2 regions of the Kitasatospora dryopteridis genome follow, and region 2 is predicted to be linked to the other one. Evidence: riboswitches for the same ligand, from Rfam matches in the RefSeq annotation. Region 2 holds a riboswitch; the other holds the start of a gene.
What was found. Region 2 has a riboswitch for cobalamin ahead of ACQ614_RS25730 (cobalamin biosynthesis protein). Riboswitches for the same ligand answer to the same signal wherever they lie in the genome.
Positions count from the first base shown of each region.

Region 1: linked by a shared signal. The riboswitch ahead of ACQ614_RS30475 (HoxN/HupN/NixA family nickel/cobalt transporter) and the one ahead of ACQ614_RS25730 (cobalamin biosynthesis protein) in region 2 are both predicted to bind cobalamin.

Region 1 is NZ_CP192749.1:6,744,509-6,748,711, reverse strand. It holds gene ACQ614_RS30480 (EamA family transporter) at 1-388, shown strand, start outside; gene ACQ614_RS30475 (HoxN/HupN/NixA family nickel/cobalt transporter) at 430-1,545, opposite strand; cobalamin riboswitch at 1,578-1,786, opposite strand; gene ACQ614_RS30470 (ArsR/SmtB family transcription factor) at 1,869-2,231, shown strand; gene ACQ614_RS30465 (phosphatidylinositol-specific phospholipase C domain-containing protein) at 2,424-3,470, shown strand; gene ACQ614_RS30460 (Fpg/Nei family DNA glycosylase) at 3,528-4,203, opposite strand, start outside.
Region 2 is NZ_CP192749.1:5,707,603-5,711,805, forward strand. It holds gene ACQ614_RS25725 (cobyric acid synthase) at 1-702, opposite strand, end outside; gene ACQ614_RS25730 (cobalamin biosynthesis protein) at 699-1,787, opposite strand; cobalamin riboswitch at 1,893-2,025, opposite strand; gene ACQ614_RS25735 (helix-turn-helix domain-containing protein) at 2,233-2,922, shown strand; gene ACQ614_RS25740 (alpha/beta hydrolase family protein) at 3,242-4,203, shown strand, end outside.

The DNA of each region.
Region 1 (4,203 bases), 1.0 Mb from region 2:
CTTCGGCGCGGTGATGGCGCTGATCGCCCACGCCTCGGCCGGCGGCGGCCTGCTGCTCGCCCTGTGCGTGCAGCGGCTGTGCAACATCGCGGTGGGCGGCGCCCTGCTGCTGGCCCGGGGCCGCGGGCGCTGGCCGGCCGGGCCCGGGGCCGTCCTGCGGCACCTGCCCGTACTGACCGCCGTGGGCGTGGCCGACGTGGCCGCCAATGCGACCTTCGCCGTCGCCTCCAACAGCGGGCCCGTGGCGGTGGCCGCCGTGCTGGCCTCGCTCTACCCGGTGGTCACGGCGCTGATGGCCCGCGGGCTGCTCAAGGAGCGGCTGCAGCGGGTGCAGGTGGTCGGCGCCGGCCTCGCGGTGGCCGGCACGCTGCTGCTGGCGGCGGGCTGACGCACCGTCCGCCCGCGCACCGGGCCGGCGGCCCGCGCCGCTCAGGCCTGCCGCTCCGGCGCCCACCGCTTCTCCACCCCGGCGATCCGCCAGTAGCCGATCGCCACCGCCCAGACCACCACGAACAGGCCGACGATGACGAAGCCCACGTTGTCCAGGCTCAGCCCGGCGACCCACCCCGTCACCGGGTCGGCCAGGCCGAGCTTGTCGTGCAGTACCGCCACCAGCTCGATCGTGCCGATGACGAACGCCACCGCGATCGACAGCCCGGTGATGGCCAGGTTGTAGAAGACCTTCCGCACCGGGTTGGAGAACGCCCACTGGTAGGCGAAGTTCATGAACGTGCCGTCCAGCGTGTCGAACAGGCTCATGCCCGCGGCGAACAGCAGCGGCAGGCAGACGATCGCGTACCAGGGCAGGCCCGCCGCAGCACCCGAGCCCGCCATCACCATCAGGGTCACCTCGGTGGCGGTGTCGAAGCCGAGGCCCAGCACCATGCCGACCGGGAACATCTGGCCGGGCCGGGAGATCGAGCGGGTGGCCCGGCCGAGGATGCGGTTCATCAGGCCGCGGGAGTCCAGCTGCCGCTCCAGCTCCGCCTCGTCGTACGAGCCGGCGCGCATCGCCCGGAACACCCGGAGGATGCCGAGCAGCGCGACCAGGTTCAGCGCGGCGATCAGATAGAGGAAGGCGCCGGAGGCGGTGGTGCCGATCGTGCCGAGCACCTGGTGCGTCGCCGACCCGTCGTCCATCAGCACCCCGGCCAGCTGCGCGCCGCCCGCCACCAGGGCGGCCATCAGCACCACCATCGAGGAGTGCCCGAGGGCGAACCAGAAGCCCACCGAGACCGGGCGCCGGCCGTCGGCCATCAGCTTGCGGGTGGTGTTGTCGATCACCGCGATGTGGTCGGCGTCGAAGGCGTGCCGCATGCCGAGGGTGTAGGCGGTGATGCCGAGGCCCGCGCCGAAGACCTGGGTGCCCACCTCGTACTTCTCCGGCACGACCAGCAGGAAGAGCGTGCCGAAGGCCGCGACGTGCATCGCGAGGATGACCGCCATCAGGCCGGCGGTGCGCAGGGTGTCCTCCCGCCGCCAGCGGAAGGCCGGCGGTCCGGGGGCGGTCGGCGGCGCGGCCGTACCGGTTGCGGGCAGGGTCATCTGCGGATCACGCTCCAGCACCTCGTGGAATGACGTCGTGAGATGCCGTGGCCGGTCTCCTGGCTCACGGGGAGGTTCCGACGGTGCCCGTACCCGGCCTTCCCAGGCGCGCTGCTGCGCCCAGTGACCCGCAAAGGGGTACGGATTGACTCCCCGTTCACAGTGGCGAGGGCCGCTCCGGACTCGGACCCGCGAGGGTCCTCCACCGGTCTTCCCGAACACCACGGCTGCTCCACCGTAGGGGTGACGGACCGACAGCTGCAAGCCTGCAGACCTGCGCAGGTGTCTGAGATCACGGTCGGACGGCCTGCAAGAATGCCGCCATGCACCTCGTCCCCGCCGACCGCACCGACCACCGCACCATCGACGGGCACCGGGTCTGCGAGGCCATCGCGGCGATCGGCGACACCGCCCGTGTCCGTACCTGGGCCGACCGCTTCGCCCTGCTCGCCGACCCCGGACGGCTGTCGCTGCTGCTCGCCCTGCACACCACGGGGCCGCTCGCCGTGACCGACCTCGCCGTCGCGGCCGGCATGCGCGACCCGGCGGTCTCCCAGGCGCTGCGGCTGCTGCGCGCCGCGGGCGTGGTCGCGGGCGAGCGGGACGGCCGCGTGGTGCGGTACCGGCTCACCGACCCGGCGGTCGCGGAGGTGCTGGAGCACGGCGTGCTCGGCCGTCCGGAGTGAGGGCCGCCCGGGTCGGAGCCGCCCGGCCGGGGGCCGTCCGGAGTGAGATCGGCTGCGCCGCACGCAGTATGACGGGGGATCGGCTTCGGCCAAGTTTTCTTGTCATGTCACCTTGAAGCAGCTCCGGTGGCCCATGCTTCCGGAGGCGGCCCGTCCGGGCCGCCGTTCCCAGGCTCCTGACGAGGAGACACCGTGAAGCTTCGCCGTACGTTCGCCGTGGGACTGCTGGCCGCAGCCGCCGCCCTGATCCCCGCGCACCAGTCCGGCGCCGCCGCCGGCGGCGGCCTGCCCTTCGGCTCGGCCACCACCGTCGGCCTCCACAACACCTACGACCCGGCCGCGTTCCCGTTCCTCGCGCAGAGCCTGGACACCGGCACCGGAATGATCGAGCTGGACGTCTGGACGGACACCGTCACCAAGGAGTGGAAGGTCAGCCACTCCAACCCGCTCGGCAACGCCAACAACTGCACCGCCGCGAGCAACCCCGCCCAGCTCTACAGCGGCGGCACCAACAAGAACCTCGAGCACTGCCTCGACGACATCCGGGTCTGGCTCGGCGCCCACCCCGGCAGCGGCCCGCTGGTGGTCAAGCTCGAACTCAAGGGCGGCTTCGCCGCCAACCGCGGCATGGGCCCGGTGCAGCTCGACAGCCTGATAGCCGCCCACCTGGGCAGCACCGCCTTCCGCCCCGCCGACCTGCTCGCCAGGCCCGGCGGCGGCTCGTACGCCACCCTCGACGAGGCCGCCCGGGCCGGCAACTGGCCGACCCGCGCCGCACTGGCCGGCCGGGTGCTGGTGGACGTCATCCCCGGCACCTTCGAGGAGGGCAACCCCTTCGACACCCTGCACACCGACGTCGAGTACGCCCGCCACCTGCGCGACCTGGCCGCGGCCGGGAAGATCGGCCAGGCCCAGGTCTTCCCGGTGGTGCACGGCGCCGCCTCGGGCGACCCGCGCGGCAAGTACGGCGAGACGAACATCCGGCCCTGGTTCGTGGTGTTCGACGGCGACGCCTCGGCGTACGTCGGCGGCATCGACACCGCCTGGTACGACAGCCGCCACTACCTGCTGGTGATGACCGACGCCCACAACGTCGCCCCCGCCATCAGCGGCACCGACCCGACCGCCGACCAGGCCCGGGCCCGGGTCTCCCAGCTCGCCGCCGCCCACGCCAGCATCGTCTCCAGCGACTGGCGGAAGCTGCCCGAGGTGCAGTCCACCGTGCTGCCGCGCGGCTGACGGCCCGTCGCGCCCTGCCCTGCCGCTACGGCAGGGCAGGGCGCGGGTGCCCGCCCGTCAGCGCTGCTGGCAGCCGGGGCACCAGAAGAGGTTGCGGGACACCAGGGACTCGGTGCGCACCGGCGTCTCGCAGACCAGGCAGGGCATGCCGGTGCGGCGGTAGACGTACACCTCGCCGCCGTGGTCGTCCACCCGCGGCGGGCGGCCCATGGCCTCCGGGGTGTGCTCGGGCCGCACGGTGTCGATCCGCCCTGCGCCGACGCCCTCGTGCATCAGGGCGACCAGGTCCGCCCAGATCGCGTCCCACTCGGCACGGGTGACGTCCTTGCCGGCCCGGTGCGGGCTGATGCCCAGCCGGAACAGCACCTCGGCGCGGTAGACGTTGCCGACCCCGGCCAGCACCTTCTGGTCCATCAGCAGGGCGGCGACCGTCGTCGAACTGCGGGCCATCCGGCGCCAGGCGGCCTCCGGGTCCGCATCGGGGCGCAGCGGGTCGGGGCCGAGCCGGTTGTGGACGGCCTTCTTCTCGCCGGGGCCCAGGAGTTCGCAGGTGTTGGGGCCGCGGAGGTCGGCCCATCCCTCGTCGTTCGCCATCCGCAGCCGGACCTCGCCGACCGGCGCGGGCACCTCGCCGGTGCCGAAGGCGAAGTTGCCGTAGAGGCCCAGGTGGATGTGCAGCCAGTCGTCCCCGAAGCCGAGGAACAGGTGCTTGCCGTGGGCCTCGGTCTCGTCC
Region 2 (4,203 bases):
GGCGTCCAGCCACAGGCCGGGCAGCATCGGCAGCGTGCCCAGCACCGGACGGCCCGTCAGCTCCCGCAGCATCTCCAGCCCCGGCGCCAGCAGCCGCGCGTCCCCGCGGAACTTGTTGACGAACCAGCCCGCCACCAGCGACTGGTCCTGCGCGGACAGCAGCGCCAGCGTGCCGTACATCGCCGCGAACACCCCGCCGCGGTCGATGTCGCCGACCACCACCACCGGCAGGTTCGCGGCCGTGGCCAGGCCCATGTTGGCGATGTCCCGGTCCCGCAGGTTGATCTCGGCGGGGGAGCCGGCGCCCTCGCAGACCACCACCTCGTACCGGCTGCGCAGGTCCGCCAGGCACTCCAGCGCCCGCTCCAGCAGGACGGGCTTGCGCTCGCGGTAGTCCAGCGCCCCGACCTCGGCCACCGGTCTGCCGAGCAGCACCACCTGGCTGCGGCCGTCCGCCCCCGGCTTCAGCAGCACCGGGTTCATCGCCGCCTCGGGCTCCACCCGGGCGGCCTGGGCCTGCATCGCCTGGGCGCGGCCGATCTCGGCGCCGTCAGCGGTGACGAAGGAGTTCAGCGACATGTTCTGCGCCTTGAACGGCGCCACCCGCACCCCCTGCCGGGCCAGCCACCGGCAGATCCCCGCCGTGACCACGCTCTTCCCCGCATCCGAGGTCGTCCCCGCCACCAGCAGAGCCTTCGTCACGTGACACTCCTTCGCATGCGTGCAAACCCGGGGACGGGAATGGGCCACCCAGGGGCGCGTACTCCGATCAGACCGGTGCGCCCCGGGGCGGCCCGGCCGAGTGAGGTGCGTCCGAGGGCGTGGGCGGCCGTCGTCACCGCCAGCGCCAGCATTCCCACGCGGCGGGAGAGCCGGCAGGCGCGCTCGATGTCCGGGACGTCCACCGGCCGGAGTTCGGCGCCGAGGACGGGCCGGTGCTCCACCCTCCCCCAGCCTTCGGCCGGGGGGACCCCCGTCTCCGGGGGAACCCCGTCGCCGTACCGCAGGGTGCCGCCGAGCCGCACGCCGAGCCCGCCCGCGAAGGCCGACTCCGCCTGTCCGGCGTTGGGGCTGGGGTGTGACGACCCGTCGCGCCGCCAGACCTTCCAGGCGGCCCGCGGGTGCTCCGCGGCGGCGACCGTCAGCAGTGCGGTCAGCCGGGCACCGGGCCAGCCGGCCACGTCGTCGAGCCGGGCGGAGGCCCAGCCGAAGCGCAGGTGGCGCGGCGAGCGGTGGCCGACCATCGCGTCCAGGGTGTTGACGGCCCGGAAGGCCAGCAGCCCGGGGGTGCCGGCCAGCGCGCCCCAGGTGAGGGCGTTGACCACGGCGTCGGCGGTGTTCTCGGCGACGGACTCGACGACGGCGCGGGCGATCTGCTGCCCGTCCAGGGCGCTGGGGTCGCGGCCGCACAGGTGCGGCAGACGCTCCCGGGCGGCGGCCAGGTCGCCGGCCTCCAGGAAGCGGCCGATCGTCCGGGCCTCGCGGGTGAGGGAGGTACCGCCGAGCACCGTCCAGGCGGAGGCCGCGGCGAGGGCCGACCGTGCCCAGGGACGCCGCCGCAGGGCGCGGTCGGCGAGGACGGCGCCGGCCGCGACGGTGCCCACGCTCAGGGCGGTGAAGGCGGCTCCGGTGCCCCGGTGGTCGCGCCAGAGCCGGCGCTCCAGGCGGCCGGCCGCGGTGCCGAACAGGGCGACCGGGTGGCCGCGGCGGGGGTCGGCCAGCGCGGTGTCGGCGAGGTAGCCGGCGACGGCGCCCAGCAGGTAGGGGGAGGGGTTCACACGGGCCACGGCCCGGCTCCCCGGTCGGGGCGCAGCGGTGACCGCTGGGCAGCCTGCATGGCGGGCGTGTCCTCACTCAGGGTCCGCGCCCTGGATCGACGAACCGGCGGCGAGAGTCTCCTGGCTTCCGGGTCGGACACGCGCTCGGGCCTTCCAGCGGCCCTGTCGCGGACCGCCGTGACCATGCAGGTCGAGCGTGCTCCCCGGTGACAGTGGCGGGACCGCGCCGGACTCGCACCGGCTTCCTCTGCATGCCTCCGTATGGCCCCGAGATCCCATCACGCGTTCCGACCGGGAGTCAACAAAGCCTGTGGAGGGGTTGGTCACACACCGTCGCCGTTCCGGCCGCCCCGAGCCCCGTACGATCCTCCAGCCCCGGGCCCGGGCGGCGCGCCCCGCTTCGTGCGTTCGGCGAGTGGGTCGGTGCGCGCGGCCGCCCGTACGTTCTTGTCGCATGCGACGCAGACCGTCCTCCCCGCCGCCGGTGCCGTTCTCCCCGCAGGCCGCGCGGGCGCACCGCGCCGGGCTCGGCCTGACCCCGGAACAGGTCGCCGAGGCCATGGCCGCACACGGCGTCCGGCTGCTGCCCGCCCATGTGGCGGCCTGGGAGGCCGGTGAGCTGCGGCCCTCGGAGGAGGAGTTCGTCGCCCTGTCGAGGGCGCTGTGGTGCCCGCCCGCGCAGCTGATGGGCGTCCGCCCGGCGACCCTCCGCGACTTCCGGCTGTCCCGCGAGCTGACCAGGGAGCAGGCCGCCCGCCGGATCGGGGTCAGCGTGCAGACGTACGCCAGGGCCGAGGACACCGGCCACTGGGACGCCGACGAGGAGCAGAGCCTGGCACTGGCGCACGCGCTCGGGCTGACCCTGCGGGCGCTGGTGCACGTGACCGGCCGTCAGGACGAGCTGGAGCTCCTGCTGCGACAGGTCGTCGACGGCCGCTGGCAGGCCCGGCTGAGGGCGGTGGCCAGGCTCGTGCCCGTCCCGGACCCGGTGCTCGGCGGGGTCCTCGCGGACCTCCAGGACGAGTACCTCGTCCCCGCCCACTGGGGCTCCGCCGTCCCGGACGCCGCCCGCCCCCCGGCCCGCCCGCTCGCCGACCGCTTCTGGGAACTGCTGTCCCGGCCGGGGACGGACGTCCCGGTCTAGGGCTTGTCTGACAATTCCCGCCGCGCACACGACGCCGGATCATCCCGCCTGGACGTGCCGCCGCATCGCCCGAGTACGTCCAGTACGAGGCCGATACGGCGGCACGCCCAGCCGGGCGCCCGACGCCGCGTGCCAATGCGACGCGAATTGTCAGACAAGCCCTAGGAGAGCCTGAAGGCAGACGGGCGGCCGAACAGGGGCGCGCGGGCCCCCGGATCGACCTCTGCACCGCCGCCCGGACGGACCCGTTCGGGTGGCCGCGGTCCGGGGCCGGGCGTGGACTGGGAGCGCCATGTCCAGCCGCCCACCGGGGAGCGCCATGCGTTGGGGAACCGCCGCGATCGTCGCGGCCGCCGCCGTCGGGACGGGGGCCGCCGTGCTGCTGATCGGCCGCCGGGTGTCCGAGCGGGCCGTCCGCCCCGGTTTCGCGGGGATGGGACTGTCGGGCCGCGGCGGCGCCCGCCCCGGCATCCGGGTCCAGGACCTGGCCGCCGACCGGGTCACCCTCACCCGCAGCGTCGAGACCGAGCGCCCCGGCCGCTACGCCCTGGAGTGGACCGACGGCGGCCACGCCGTGATCGGCGACGTGCTCGCCACGGGCCCGCAGAGCGTCACCCGGCGGCTGCTCGCCACCGGCGCCGGCACGCTGCGCACCGGGACGGAGGTCCGGGTGACCGCCCGTACCGAGATCGGCGACCCGGCCTCCGCGCTCGGCCTGGACTTCACCGAGACCGTCGTCGACGGCGAGCTCGGCCCGATGCCCGCCTGGTACCTGCCGGGCATCCGCGGAGTGTGGGCGATCCTGGTGCACGGCCCCGGCACCGACCGGCAGCAGGCACTGCCCGTCCTGCCGGTGCTGCACGCGCTGCGCATGCCGGTACTGGTGGTCACCCACCGCGGGGACGAGGGCGCCCCGCCCTCCCCGGACGGGCTCGGGCACTTCGGCGAGACCGAGTGGCGGGACGTGGAGTCCGCCGTCCGCTTCGCCCACGCCCACGGCGCCGGCCGGATCGTGCTGTACGGCTGGTCGCTCGGCGCCACGATGGCCCTGCACACGGCGGCCCGCTCGGCCTGGCGCGACTCGCTGGCCGGCCTGGTGCTCGACTCGCCGGTGCTGGACTGGCCCGCCACCGTCCGCAGGGAGGCCGCCCGGGCCGGCGTGCCCGCCCCGCTCGCCGAGCTCGGTGCGCTGGCCGCCGAGGGCCGCTCCGGGGTCGACCTGGCCGGGTTCGCAAGGCTCGCGGCCGGCACCGACCTCCAGGTGCCCGCGCTGCTGCTGCA